Regions from separate parts of the Streptosporangium sp. NPDC050284 genome, predicted to be linked through region 2. Evidence: predicted binding sites of a transcription regulator. Region 2 holds the regulator's gene; the other holds the start of a gene.

Region 1 (6,795 bases), on a different contig from region 2:
GGACGAGACGTGCGCTTCCCTCCCAGCCGCCATGCCATACGTCCTGCACCACCCGTGGAAGCGATGATCGTGACAGGAACGTTGAATCCGCAGTAGGGGTTGGAGCCCTTTGCCCTACCTCAGCGGCGTTCGCGCGATCCGCGGTCGGCCGCCCCCTGCGTGCTGCGACACCGGTGGCGCGACCGGCCGAGCAAGCTCCCTCCGCTGAACTCCACGCCCTGGTCACAGCCCTCGCCGCAGAACACCCCCGCAACCTCCAGCCCCCAGCCGCTGTAGTGCCGTATCAGCCAACGTTTGCCCGGTGAGCGGGCGCTTGCGCTGACCTCCAAGTAAGGCACAAGTACCTTCTGCGACTTTTGGTGACCGATACCGAGATCGCAGGAGATTTTCCATGGGGGTTCACAACTTCTTTCCGGCCGACCGGATGCGCAGGTGGACGATGCCGTTCCCGCCGCAGGCATCCGGACCGGAAGAGGTCCTGGCGGCCGCGCGGCTCGATCCGCGGGCCGTCGGGGACACGAAGGAGGTCTCGCCGGGAGGCAGGACGCACCTGAAGGGGCCCATCGAGGCCAGACCGGATCCGAAGACCCGGGTGGAGCCGTCGCGACCCTGGCGGACCGCCTATGTGGCGCCCCCGGTCGCCTTCGGCGGGGACGACGAGAGGACGGCATTCGTCTCGCCGGCGAGCGGGAACGACGAGACCACCGCGACGGACGCCTGGCATGGCCTCAGGAGCCGCGCACCCGCCCGGCCGAAGACGGCAGCCATCGCCGTCTTCACTGCGGGTGCCACGATCGCCCTGCTCACCCTGGTCGCGTTCGGCACCGTGCTGGACCAGGTCTGGCTGATGCCCCCGCTCGTCGCCAGCGCCGCCCTGGTCTTCGGCGCGCCGACCCTGCCGCTGTCGCAGCCGCGAAGCGTGATCGGCGGCCAGTTCCTGGCGGCGCTCACCGGATTCGCCGTCCTGGCCGTCGCCGGCTCCTCCGTCTGGGCCGCCGCCGTCGCCGGCGGCTTGGCCCTCGGGGTCACGGCCCTGACGCGTACGCCGCACTCGCCCGCCGCCGCCACCGCGACGCTCGTGGTCGCCCAGCAGCAGCCCCTGGTGCCATTCCTGCCGATACTCGTCGCCGCGACCGTCATCCTGGTACTCGTCGGCATGCTCGTCGGACGCAGCGGGGTGACCCCGCGCTACCCCACCTACTGGTGGTGACAACCACCGGCTCCGCCGCTCGCCATGCCCGGCTCGCATTCACTGCGTCGGTGTGCGACAGACAGCAGTGGCACGGCCACCGGCATCGGCTCCCGGTACGGGGCACCGTGCCGGGAAGAGGACAGCGTTGTTGCTGAGCACGGTGGTGCTCAGCGGGCTGCTGGCCACCACCCTCTCGTACGCCGCCACATCCTCCGCCCTCGCGCCCAAGACCGCTGTGGCCCAGGTGAAGGCGAGTCCCGCCAAGGGTCGGGTGCGTGTCCGACCACGGTGGGATTCTCCGCGGTGGTGGCGGCCAAGGGCAAGGGCATCATCCGTTATAGGTGGGTACGCGGCGACGGCGGCAAGAGCGTCGTCAAGAGCTTCCGCGTCAACGGCTCGCGCAAGGTGGTCGTGCGGGACCGGCAGACCTTCGACCGCGACACCACCGGCTGGCAGGCCGTCGAGATCCTGGGCAAGAAGGGCCTGTCGGGCAAGGCACGCTTCAGCGTCGCCTGTGACGGTCCCGCACAGGTGTGGGACGTCTCCCACCCGCTGCCCGCCCAGCCCGGACGACCGATGGAGTCCGCGGCGGACGTGGACGTCAGCCCGGCCGCCCACAACGACGTTTGCCCGGCGACGGTACGGTTCACCGCGACCATCCAGGTCTCGCGCACCCCGGCCACCGTCGACTACCGGTGGATCGACAGCATCACCGGCGAGGGACGGCCGGAGTCGCTGTACTTCGCCGCCGGCGGGCCGCGCCTCCGCCAGGTCACGCTGCCGATGAGCGTGGGCAGCTCCGCCCGCGGGTGGAAGGCCGTCCACATCCTCACCCTCGGCGGACACGACTCCGGCCGCGCCGACTACGCGGTGACCTGCAAGAGCGGCCCGGCGCCCACCCCGACGTCCACTCCGAGTTCCACCCCGACGTCCACGCCCACGCAGCCTCCGGTGACGCCGGGACGGCAGATCGTGGAGCTCACCCCGGGCGACTACGCGGGCACCTGCGTGGAGCCTGTCGCGTACCGGGCCACCGGGCGGGTCACGCTCCCCGCCGGAGCCGCGCAGCAGGTCACGTACTGGTGGCTCGTGGACGGCGCCGCCTGGCAGAAGCAGGTGCTGGACTTCCCCGCCTCCGCCCAGGCCCGCTCCCAGGACGTCTCCGCCTCCTGGACCCTCGGTGCCGCAGGGGGCGGCCCGCACAAGGTCGGCCTCATGGTCGAGGGCGGCCCCTCCCAGCCTGACGAGCGCCCGTACACCTTCACCTGCGACGATGGGCCTAACAACGCCAATGTGACCTTCCGCTACGTGCTCGTGCCGCTCTACGCGGGCGACTGTGACCGTTCCTTCAGCATGCGTGTGGATGGGCTGTTCACGACGGACCGGGAGACCGAGGTCAGGTACCGCCTGGTGGCCGACGGCCAGCCGGGGCCGGTCAGGAGCCGGGTGCTCAAGCCCGGCGTCGTCCAGACGATCGGCGATTTCTGGAACAAGTCCACGCAGAGCAGCGGAAACAGCACCGTACGACTTGAGGTGCTCAACCACAACAAGCCGACCAAGCAGGCCGCGTATCCGGTGAACTGCATCTGATCGACATCGTCCCGCCCGTAGCCCCCCTACGCGGATTACGGGCTTTCACGTTCTCCGGTGTCCTCGTCACCCGGCTTGGGCCTACCTCCGAATCCGGTTCCAATCTCCCCGGAAGCCGGTCCCACCACCCGCAGGCGAGGAGCGCCATGCCCCTGACACCGAGGCGGCGTCTGGGTCTGGACCCGGCGGAAGGGCCTGGTGCCGGTCCCGATGACGTCGCCGCCGAAAGAAGGACTCCGGAGAACACCGAAGGCGCCCCGGCCGGCGGGCCGGGGCACCTTGGTGAGACGATCTAGCGCTGGGCCTCGATCATCCAGTGGTGCTTCTCCAGATCCTGGGTGATCTCGATGAGGATGTCCTGGGTGACCAGGTCGGGCTTCTCGGTGGCCGCGATGCGCTCGCGCATCCGGCGGACGATGGACCCGAGGATGTCCGTCATCGCCGCCACGACCTTGCCGTCGTGGATGTAGCCGGTCTCCAGTTGCGGCACCTCGCTGGTCTTCGCGAGCGTGGAGGCCCGGCCGTCGGGGTTGCACCCGAGGGCCACGGCGCGCTCCGCGACGGTGTCCGCGTGCTTCCTCGCCGACGAGACGATCTTGTCGAGCTGCAGGTGCAGCGACCGGAAGTTGTGGCCGATCACGTTCCAGTGCGCCTGCTTGGTCAGGAGTGACAGGTCGAGCAGGTCGACGAGCGCGCCCTGGAGCACGTTGCCGACGACCTTCTTGTCTTCCGCGTTGAGTGGACTGGTGATCGCAGACATAGAGTTTCCCCCTGTTTCGAACCTAGTTTCCTCTTTGCTGCTAAATGTCCGTACCCACCTATCTGCCCCCTACGCAGGCCGAAATGTTGACACTGTCATGATTACAGTGTCACTATCGAGGCATGGAATGGACCATCGGTGAACTGGCTGAGCGGGCATCCGCGGCGCTGACCCCCACCGCCCAGCTCAACGGGCGGGTGAGGGACATGCCCAACGAACGCCTCATCCGCTGGTATTCGACGATCGGCCTCCTCGACCCCCCGGCGGCCCGCCGAGGTCGCGTCGCCATGTACGGCAGGCGCCACCTGCTCCAGATCGTCGCCGTGAAGCGACGCCAGTCCGACGGCCGCACCATCGCCGAGATCCAGGCCGAGCTGGCCGGAGCCACCGACCAGACCCTGGAGTCGATCGCCCGCCTCCCCGACCACCCACCGCAACCCGCACCCCCTCCGGCAAGCACAGGCTCCCCCCAGCCGGCACGCCCGCGCTTCTGGGCCGGACCGCCCTCCCCCGCAGAGCCACCGACGCCACCGAAGTCACCGGAGCCGGTGAAACCGGTGAAACCGGAGGTGCCCGCACCACCGCCCCGACCGGCCGCCGCACACACCGCACAGCCGCCACCGCCCACCGCTGCCGTCGCTGCCGAGCCCCGGCCCGCGCCGTCCTCGCCACCCGCCCCGAAGGCCGTGGCCGTCCACGGCGTAAAGCTGGCGAACGGCGTGACGCTCCTGCTCGACACGGGTGCGAACGCCCCCACCCCCGACGACCTCGCCGAGATCGCCGCCGCCTCGGAAGGGCTCCTGTCACTCCTCCGCGAACGCGGCCTCACACCTCCGGAAGGAACTCACTCATGATTACCTCGATCACAACGCTGCCGCCGGAGGAGTGCCACCCCGTCCCCGACACCGGGCTGGGGGCGCTCGCCACCGAGCTCGGCAACCTGCCGCTGGAGAGCGTGGACGTGACCGCCGCCGTGTCCGGCCTGAGTGCCGGGGTCGAGGTGGTCCAGGGTTTCCGCAACCCGCACGACGTGGCGCTTGAGGCGACGTACGTCTTCCCGCTGCCCGACCGGGCCGCCGTGACCGCCTTCAGGATGGAGGCCGACGGCCGGGTCATCGAAGGCGTGCTCAAGGAGCGCGGCCAGGCCAGGGCCGACTACGACCAGGCGATCTCCCAGGGCAAGAGAGCCGCGATCGCCGAGGAGGACCGGCCGGACGTCTTCACCATGAGGGTCGGCAACATCGTGCCGGGCGAGCGGGTCACCGTGCACCTCACGCTGAACCAGCCGCTCCCGTACGAGGACGGCGCGGCCACCTTCCGCTTCCCGCTGGTCGTCGCCCCCCGCTACATCCCCGGCACCCCGCTGGACGACGAGCGGGCGGGCGACGGGTGGGCACCGGACACCGACGCGGTCCCCGACGCCTCCCGGATCACCCCGCCGGTGCTGCTGCCCGGCTTCCCCAACCCGGTCCGCCTCTCGCTCGCCGTCTCCGTCGACCCCGCAGGACTGGAACTGCGCGAGGTCCGCTCCAGCCTGCACGTGGTCCTTCAGGAGGGCGGTGTGATCCGCCTCCAGCCGGGTGAGCGGCTGGATCGCGACTTCATCCTGCGCCTGGCCACCGGCGCCTCCACCTCCCTCGCGCTCGCCCCCGAGGAGAACGACGAGGAGAACGGCCCGGAGAACGATGAAGGCACGTTCACGCTGACCGTCGTCCCGGAACCGGCGCCCGCAGAGGCCAAGCCCAAGGACGTGGTGCTCGTCCTCGACCGCTCGGGCAGCATGACCGGCTGGAAGATGGTGGCGGCCCGGCGCGCGGCCGCGCGCATCGTCGACACGCTCACCTCGGGTGACCGGTTCGCGGTGCTCTCCTTCGACAGCGTCGTGGAATACCCGGAGGGTCTCGGCGAAGGGCTGTCCGAGGCGTCCGACCGCAACCGCTACCGCGCCGTGGAGCACCTGGCCAGGCTGGAGGCGCGCGGCGGCACCGAGATGCTGTCCCCGCTGGAGCGGGCCGCCGAGTTGCTCGCCGACTCCGCCAGGGACCGGGTGCTGGTGCTCGTCACCGACGGGCAGGTCGGCAACGAGGACCAGATCCTGGCGCGGACCGGTGCCGCGCTGGCCGGGGTGCGGGTGCACACGGTCGGCATCGACAGGGCGGTCAACGCCGGTTTCCTGGGCAGGCTGGCCGGGGTGGGAGGGGGTAGGTGCGAGCTGGTCGAGTCCGAGGACCGGCTGGACGAGGCGATGGAGCACATCCACCGCCGGATCGGCGCCCCCCTGGTCACCGACCTGTCCCTCAAGGCCGACGGGCTCGACCTGATCACCGAGACGGTCAGCCACATCGGCTCGATCTATTCGGGCGTCCCGCTCACCGTGCTCGGCCGCTACCGTGGCCCCGCGGAAGGGGCGATCACCGTACGGGGCGTGGGCGCCGACGGCTCGCCGTGGGAGCGGAGGGTCACCGCCTCCGTGGTGGACAATCCGGCCGTACGGGCGATCTGGGCGCGGGCGCGGCTGCGTGCCCTGGAGGACCGTTACGCGGCCGGTGACCGGTCGCTGGAGGCCGAGATCGTCGAGACCTCGCTCAGGTACGGGGTGCTCTGCAGGTTCACCGCCTTCGTCGCGGTCGACACGCAGGTGGTCGCCGAGGGCGGTCCCGGACACCGGGTGATCCAGCCGGTGGAGCCGCCCAGCGGCTGGGAGAACCCGATCGCCGCCGCTCCGATGATGATGACCTCGATGGCCTTCGAGAACGCGGCGGCCCCGCCGCCCCCCGCGCCCACGGGACCGCCCGGGATGGCCCGCCCCGGCTCCATGCCGAGGTTCGCGGCGAGCCCCGCCGTCGGCGGCATGCCGCACGAGGCGGCGGCCGGAGGCTTCGACGACCGCGCCAGGATGCTGCGCCCCGCGCCGGCGGGGGCTCCCCCGAAGCGCGGCAAGTCCCAGGCCGGCCCTCAGGACCCGCCGAAGGAGCAGCTCGCCGAGGAGCTGAAGCGGCTGCGCGCCGCGGCCTCCCTGCCCGCCGCCGAGCGACTGCTCCTGCTGGAGGACCTGGGCAGCCGCCTCGCGGCCCTCGTCGTCTACCTCGGCGGCCACGCCGAACTCGCCGCCCTGGCGAGCGAGCTGCAGGCCGGTGGGGACGTGGACGTCCTGTGGCGCAGGGCCGTGGAGGTCCTGGAGTCCCTGACGGGTTCCACCGGGCGACGTCCGTTCTGGAAGCGGTGACCTCCCCGGTCCCGCCGCCCCGAGGAG
Region 2 (6,795 bases):
CGCCTCGCGAGGACCGCAAGGTCTGGCCCCCGGTCGCGCCGGCCACGGTTCTCGCCGACGGCGGCGACTCCGGTCGATAGGCAGGGCCGAGGCTCGAAGCCGGCGGCTCGGCTTCGAGCCGTTCGGTGTCCCTGAGCGTCGGATCTTCGGCGTACCGGGCATCGTGGGGGAAGCGGCAGACTTGGGGCGTGCCATCCACACTTCCCGACGGGGATCCCGTACCCGCCTCCGGTGAGCTCCCGAAGAGCGCGCTCGCCGGACTCGGCGAGCGGCCCTTCGGCTTCTACGTCCACGTCCCCTTCTGCGTGACCCGGTGCGGTTACTGCGACTTCAACACCTACACGGCGTCCGAGCTCGGCCCCGGCGCCTCGCAGAAGGACTACGCGGACACCGCCGTCGAGGAGGTGCGGCGGGCGCGGGCCAACCTCGGCGCCGCGCGTCTCCCGGTCGAGACCGTGTTCTTCGGCGGGGGAACCCCCACCCTGCTCCCCGCCGGGGATCTGGTACGGATCCTGAAGGCGATCGAGGAGGAGTTCGGGCTCGCCCCCGGCGCCGAGGTGAGCACCGAGGCCAACCCCGAGTCGGTGGATCCCGCCTACCTGGCGGAGTTGCGCGCGGGCGGGTTCAACCGGATGAGCTTCGGGATGCAGAGCGCCCGCGAGCACGTGCTCCAGGTGCTGGACCGCCGCCACACCCCGGGCCGCCCCGCGCGGGCCGTACGGGAGGCGAGGGAGGCGGGGTTCGACCACGTCAACCTCGACCTGATCTACAGCACGCCGGGGGAGAGCGACGACGACTGGCGCGCGTCGCTGGCCGCGGCGATCGAGGCGGGGCCGGACCACGTCTCCGCGTACTCGCTGATCGTCGAGGACGGGACGAAGCTGGCCGCCAGGATCAGGCGCGGCGAGCTCCCGATGCCCGACGACGACGTGGCCGCCGACCGTTACCTGATCGCCGACGCCATGCTGGCCGAGGCGGGGTTCGAGTGGTACGAGGTGTCCAACTGGGCGACCTCGGAGGCCGGGCGCTGCCGGCACAATCTGCTCTACTGGACCGGCGGCGACTGGTGGGGCGTCGGTCCCGGGGCGCACAGCCACGTCGGCGGCACCCGCTGGTGGAACGTGAAGCACCCCGCCGCCTACGCCCGGCGTCTGGCCGAGGGCATCTCGCCCGCGCACGCGCGCGAGGTGCTGGGCCCTCGGGACAGGGCGGTGGAGCGGCTGATGCTGGAGCTGCGGCTCGCCCGGGGTTTCCCGCTCGGCGAGCTGGAACGCCCGCCCGTGGTCGCCCGCGCGCTCGCCGACGGCCTGCTGGAGGTGGAGCCGTTCAAGGCGGGCCGCGCGGTGCTCACCCTGCGCGGTCGCCTCCTGGCGGACGCCCTGGTCCGCGATCTCACCTGAGAGCTCCGGGGCACCGGCCGGTCCGCCGGACGGGTCAGCCGACGAAGCGGATGTTTATCGGATAGCGGTAGGCCTCTCCCCGGTAGGCCGCCAGCGCGGCGACGATCGCCATGACGATCGATCCGACCCAGAGGAAGAACATCAGCAGGAAACCGATGAACACGAACGCCAGGACCCAGCAGACGGCGTAGGCGATCAGCACCGTGAGCTGGAAGTTGAGCGCCTCTGCGGCCTGGTCGCGCGCGTAGGGCGACTCGTCCTTCTTCGCCAGATAGAGCACCAGCGGCCCGACGAAGGAGGTGAGCAGGCCCAGCAGGTGGGCGAGCATCGCCATGGTGGTGTCGTCGCTGCCCGGTCGCGGGCCGTACGTCCCAGGGGGCGCCTGGTAGCCGTATCTCGGCGGGGGGCCGTACGCCCCGTATTCGGGGTATCCGTGCTGGTAACCACCCTGGTAGTCGTCGGGGGTGTACGGGGAGGTGGGCGGCGGGTAGCCCCCGTAGCGCTGGTCCGGTTGCCCGTGGGATCCGTATTCCTGGCCCTGCGGGGGGTGACCCTGGCCACCAGGTCCGTATCCCTGGTCCGGCGGAACGTGTCCCCGGCCCGGGGGTGGGGTGCTCTGCCCCGGCCAGGAGTGGTCTGGCGGGGGCTTGCCGACCCGCCGCGTCGGGTCGTCGGCCGGTGGGCCTTCGGGGTTCTCGCTCATGTCCCCTCCTGATGGGTCGACGGCCTATCCGTCCTCGTCCGGAACCGTCACGAAGTCGATCAGCTCCTCGACGGGGCCGAGGAGCTCTGGCTCCAGATCGGCATATGTCGTGACCGATCCGAGAATGCGGCGCCATGCGTCGGCGGGCTCCACATTCCAGCCCAGGGCGGCGATGACACCCTCCTTCCAGGGCACCCCGCGGGGCACCGACGGCCAGGAGGGGATCCTGAGCACGTGCGGTCTGACCGCCTGCCAGACATCCACGAACGGGTGCCCGACGATCAGTACGTGCGGTGAGGAGATCCGCGCGGCGATCCGGCTCTCCTTGGAACCGGGGACGAGGTGGTCGACGAGCACACCCAGCCGTCGCCCCGGCCCCGGGCCGAACTCCTCGACGATCGAGGGCAGGTGGTCGACCCCCTCCAGATACTCCACGACCACGCCCTCGACCCGCAGGTCGTGCCCCCAGACCTTTTCCACGAGCGCGGCGTCGTGCACGCCCTCCACGTAGATCCGGCTCTCCTTCGCGACCTGGGCCCGCAGGCCCTCGACCGCGATGGAACCCGACGCGCTCCGCCTCGGGCCGCGCGGCGCGGCGGCGGGCCGTACGAGCGTCACGACCTTGCCCTCCAGAAGGAAGGCCGCCGGCTCCAGCGGGAAGACCCGCCGCCGCCCGAAGCGGTCCTCCAGGGTGACGGACTCTTTGTCGCAGGCCACCACGGCGCCGCAGAAGCCGCCGTCGGCGTCCTCGACGACCAGGTCGGGCTCCGCGGGCACCTGGGGGATCGTCCCCCTGCGCGGGCGCCGCCAGTCTCCCGCCAGAACGTCACGCTCGTACATCACCGACCGCCACCCTCTCTCGCCGGGGATCAGGTGGGACGCTAGCAAACACCGGGGTCACCTGCCGTAGGGTCCCGGCTGTCCCCACTGTCCCATCGACGATGCGGCGGCCTGGCGCTTGCGGGCACCGCTCCGCTTCACCAGCACGACGATCGTCACGACGATGGCGAGCAGGATCCCGATGCCGGGGATCAAGAACAGGGCGGCCACCCCGCCCACCAGCGAGTCGGCGGACAACTCCCTGCCCACGCCGAAGGTCGTGCCGTCGGCGGGGTCGGCGGAGCACTGGACCTGGTAGTCGCCCGCCTGGTCCACGCCGACCCGCAGGCCCATCTCCCAGGTGACGCCGTCGGATCCCGCGACGGTCTGCTGGACGTCCGGCTTCTGCAGGCGAGGCGTGCTCGTACCGCCGGTGAGCGTGCACTCGAACTTGGTGGGCCCGCCGGTGGCGACGTAGATCGCCGGCTTGTCCGCCGGGTCGAGCGCGACCGTCGCGGTCTCGCCGGGGGCGAACGTCCGCGTCGGGGCCGCGTCGGTGACCGCGCCGAGGATGCCACCGGCGAAGCCGCCGATGCCGACGATGATGCTGACCAGGGCGAGCAGCCAGACTCCGACGATCCACCCGATACCAGGCTTGATCTTTCCGCTGGGCGGTGGTCCCTGCGGGGCGCCGTAACCGGGAGGCGCGTAACCGTACGAGGGGGGCTGCTGGCCGTACTGCTGGCCGTACTGCTGGCCGGACGGCTGCTGGCCGTACTGCTGGCCGGGCTGCTGCTGGCCGTACTGCTGGCCATACGGCTGCTGAGGGCCGCCGTGACCGGGGCCGCGGGAGGCGTCGCCCGGATAAGAACCGAAATCGTTGGACATGTGCAAATTGTGGTGGGTACTGCTTGGATCGCGATAGCAGTTGACTTGACAAAGGCTTGCCGTCATCATTCACCGCTTTCGCTTATCGCGCCTTCCGTGCGGGGGCCGTACACTTGGCACTCGGGAACACAGAGTGCCAAGCCTCGTGTTTCCCTCTGAACGCAGGCAGGGAGGTGACCACGTTGGTCGACGACCGCAAGCTCGCCGTGCTCCGCGCCATCGTCGAGGACTACGTGTCCACCAACGAACCGGTGGGGTCGAAGGCTCTCGCGGACCGGCACAACCTGGGGGTGTCCCCGGCGACGATCCGTAACGACATGGCGATGCTGGAGGAGCAGGGCTACATCGCCCAACCCCACACCAGCGCCGGCCGGGTGCCCACCGACAAGGGCTACCGGCTCTTCGTCGACAGGCTCTCGCAGGTGAAACCCCTGTCGAGCGCGGAACGCAAGGCCATCGAGAGTTTCCTCGCGGGCGCCGTGGACATCGACGACGTCGTCATGCGGACGGTGCGGCTGCTGGCCCAGCTCACCCGGCAGGTCGCCGTGGTGCAGTATCCGACGCTGACCCACTCGACGGTCAGGCACGTCGAGCTGGTGCCGCTGAGCGAGCGCCGGCTGATGTTCGTGCTGATCACCAACACCGGCAGGGTCGAGCAGCGCGTGATCGAGGTGCCCGACGTCATCGACGAGCAGCGCGTGGCACACCTGCGCGCGATGCTCAACGCCTCCCTCGACGGATGCGGGCTCACCAGCGTTCCCGACAGGGTCGCCGATCTGCCGGAACGGTTGCCCGCGGAGGATCGGCCGCTCGCGGCCACTATCCTGTCCGTACTGCTTGAGTCCCTGGTGGACAGGCATGATGAGAAGATCGTTTTTGCCGGGGCCGCCAACCTCGCGGGAGCCGACTTCACCGTCGGGCTCCGCGACGTGCTGGAGGCCCTGGAAGAGCAGGTCGTGCTCATGCGACTGCTCGGTGAGACCTCGGACCTTTCCGCGCTGACCGTGCGGATCGGCTCGGAGAACCCCTACACCGGACTCCAGGGCACATCCATCGTCGCCGCTGGATACGGTTCCGGGGACAAGCAACTCGCCCGGCTCGGTGTGCTGGGCCCGACGCGAATGGACTACCCGGTCACGATGGGCGCGGTGCGCGCGGTGGCACGCTACGTCAGCCAGATTCTGGCTGCATCATAAGAGGTCAACGAAAAGTGGCTAAGAGCGACTACTACGGCACCCTCGGGGTGCGCCGTGACGCCAGTGCGGAAGAGATCAAGAAGGCGTACCGCCGCCTGGCACGCGAGTTGCATCCCGACGTCAACCCCGATCCTGAGACTCAGGAGCGCTTCAAGGAGATCACGCAGGCCTACGAGGTCCTGTCCGACTCCGGCAAGCGGCAGATGTACGACATGGGTGCCGACCCGTTCGCCGCGGGCGGCGGTGCGGGCGCCGGAGGCTTCGGCGCCGGCTTCCCGTTCAGCGACATCATGGACGCCTTCTTCGGCGCGGCCGGTGGAGGCGGTGGCCGAGGCCCCCGCTCCCGTGCCCGCCGCGGGCGCAACGCGACCATCAGGGTCGAGCTCGACCTGCGCGAGTCGGGCTTCGGCACCACCCGCGAGCTGGTCGTCGACACCGCCGTGGTCTGTGAGGTCTGCACGGGCTCAGGGGCCGCGGCCGGCACCCACCCCGACACCTGTGACATGTGTCATGGCCGGGGAGAGGTGTCCCAGGTCACCCGGTCCTTCCTCGGCCAGGTCATGACCTCCCGCCCCTGCCCCCAGTGCGGCGGCTTCGGATCGATCATCCGCAACCCCTGCCAGGAGTGCTCGGGTGACGGCCGGGTCCGCACCCGGCGGACCATCAAGGTCCGCATCCCGGCCGGCGTCGAGGACGGCACCCACATCCAGCTCGCCGGCGAAGGCGAGATCGGCCCGGGCGGGGGTCCGCCCGGAGACCTGTTCCTGGAGATCGTCGAGCGTCCCCACGAGATCTTCGAGAGGCGCGGCGACGACCTGCACTGCACCGTGCAGATCCCGATGACCGCGGCCGCGCTCGGCACCATCCTGACCATGGAGACGCTCGACGGCGCCGAGGAGCTCGACATCCGTCCCGGCACGCAGTCCGGGCAGACGATTCCCCTCTACGGGCGGGGCGTGCAACGGCTGAACGAGACGGGCCGAGGCGACCTGCTGATCCATGTGAACGTGGAGACCCCCGCCCGCCTCGACGCGGAGCAGGAGGCGCTCCTGAAGGAGCTCGCCAGGCTCCGCGGTGAGGAGCGCCCGCCCGGTAAGTTCGCCCCCGGGCAGCAGAGCTTCTTCTCCCGCCTGCGGGACGCTTTCAATGGCCGCTGACCAGGGTTCAACGGCCGCCGCTCCGCTCCGCTCCCGGTCGCGTCGTCACGGTCCGGCCCGCACCCTGCCCGGTCGTGTCTTCGCGGCAGGCTCCCGGCCGGGGCGTCGGGTCCGTCCCGAGGCCTCATCCCGGTCACGTTGTCGGGGACACCTCGGCGCGGTCCGCCCAGACGGCCCATGACCGTTCCGGTCTTCCTGGCGGACCCGGCCGACCTGGCCAGGCCGGAGTTCGTCTTCGGCGGTCCCGAAGGACGCCACGCGGCGGCCGTACGGCGGCTGCGGGCGGGTGAGCGGCTCGACCTGACCGACGGGGCGGGCTCCGTCGCCGAGTGTGTGGTGACCGAGGCGAGCAGAGACTCGCTCCGGGTCGAGGTGCTGCGCCGCCACGAGGTGCCCGTGCCGTCGCCGCGCCTGGTCGTGGTCCAGGGCCTGCCCAAGGGCGACCGGGGCGAGCTGGCCGTGGAGATGATGACCGAGGCGGGGGTCGACGTGATCGTCCCCTGGGCCGCGGCGAGGTGCGTCACCCAGTGGAAGGGCGAGCGGGCGGCCAAGGCGCTGGCCCGCTGGCGCTCCACGGCGCGCGAGGCGGGCAAGCAGTCGCGCCGCTTTCACCTGCCGGAGGTGACGGAGCT

Evidence for each region. Region 2 encodes HrcA, which represses chaperone genes, less so after heat shock. Its sites were predicted from a motif close to TTGGCACTCTCNNNNNGAGAGTGCCAA; they were not measured.
Region 1: the regulator HrcA is predicted to act here: its motif matches at 3,629-3,655, upstream of ACIBH4_RS29805 (DNA starvation/stationary phase protection protein).

The regions. Positions count from the first base shown of each region.
Region 1 covers NZ_JBITIZ010000014.1:243,666-250,460, reverse strand. Annotated here, with positions in the region: gene ACIBH4_RS29815 (HPP family protein) at 392-1,210, shown strand; gene ACIBH4_RS29810 (hypothetical protein) at 1,481-2,782, shown strand; gene ACIBH4_RS29805 (DNA starvation/stationary phase protection protein) at 3,075-3,542, opposite strand; gene ACIBH4_RS29800 (MerR family transcriptional regulator) at 3,665-4,396, shown strand; gene ACIBH4_RS29795 (VIT domain-containing protein) at 4,393-6,768, shown strand.
Region 2 covers NZ_JBITIZ010000012.1:114,179-120,973, forward strand. Annotated here, with positions in the region: gene hemW (radical SAM family heme chaperone HemW) at 189-1,400, shown strand; gene ACIBH4_RS26815 (DUF4870 domain-containing protein) at 1,435-2,103, opposite strand; gene ACIBH4_RS26820 (DUF3097 domain-containing protein) at 2,128-2,943, opposite strand; gene ACIBH4_RS26825 (hypothetical protein) at 3,001-3,810, opposite strand; gene hrcA (heat-inducible transcriptional repressor HrcA) at 3,993-5,006, shown strand; gene dnaJ (molecular chaperone DnaJ) at 5,021-6,163, shown strand; gene ACIBH4_RS26840 (16S rRNA (uracil(1498)-N(3))-methyltransferase) at 6,341-6,795, shown strand, end outside.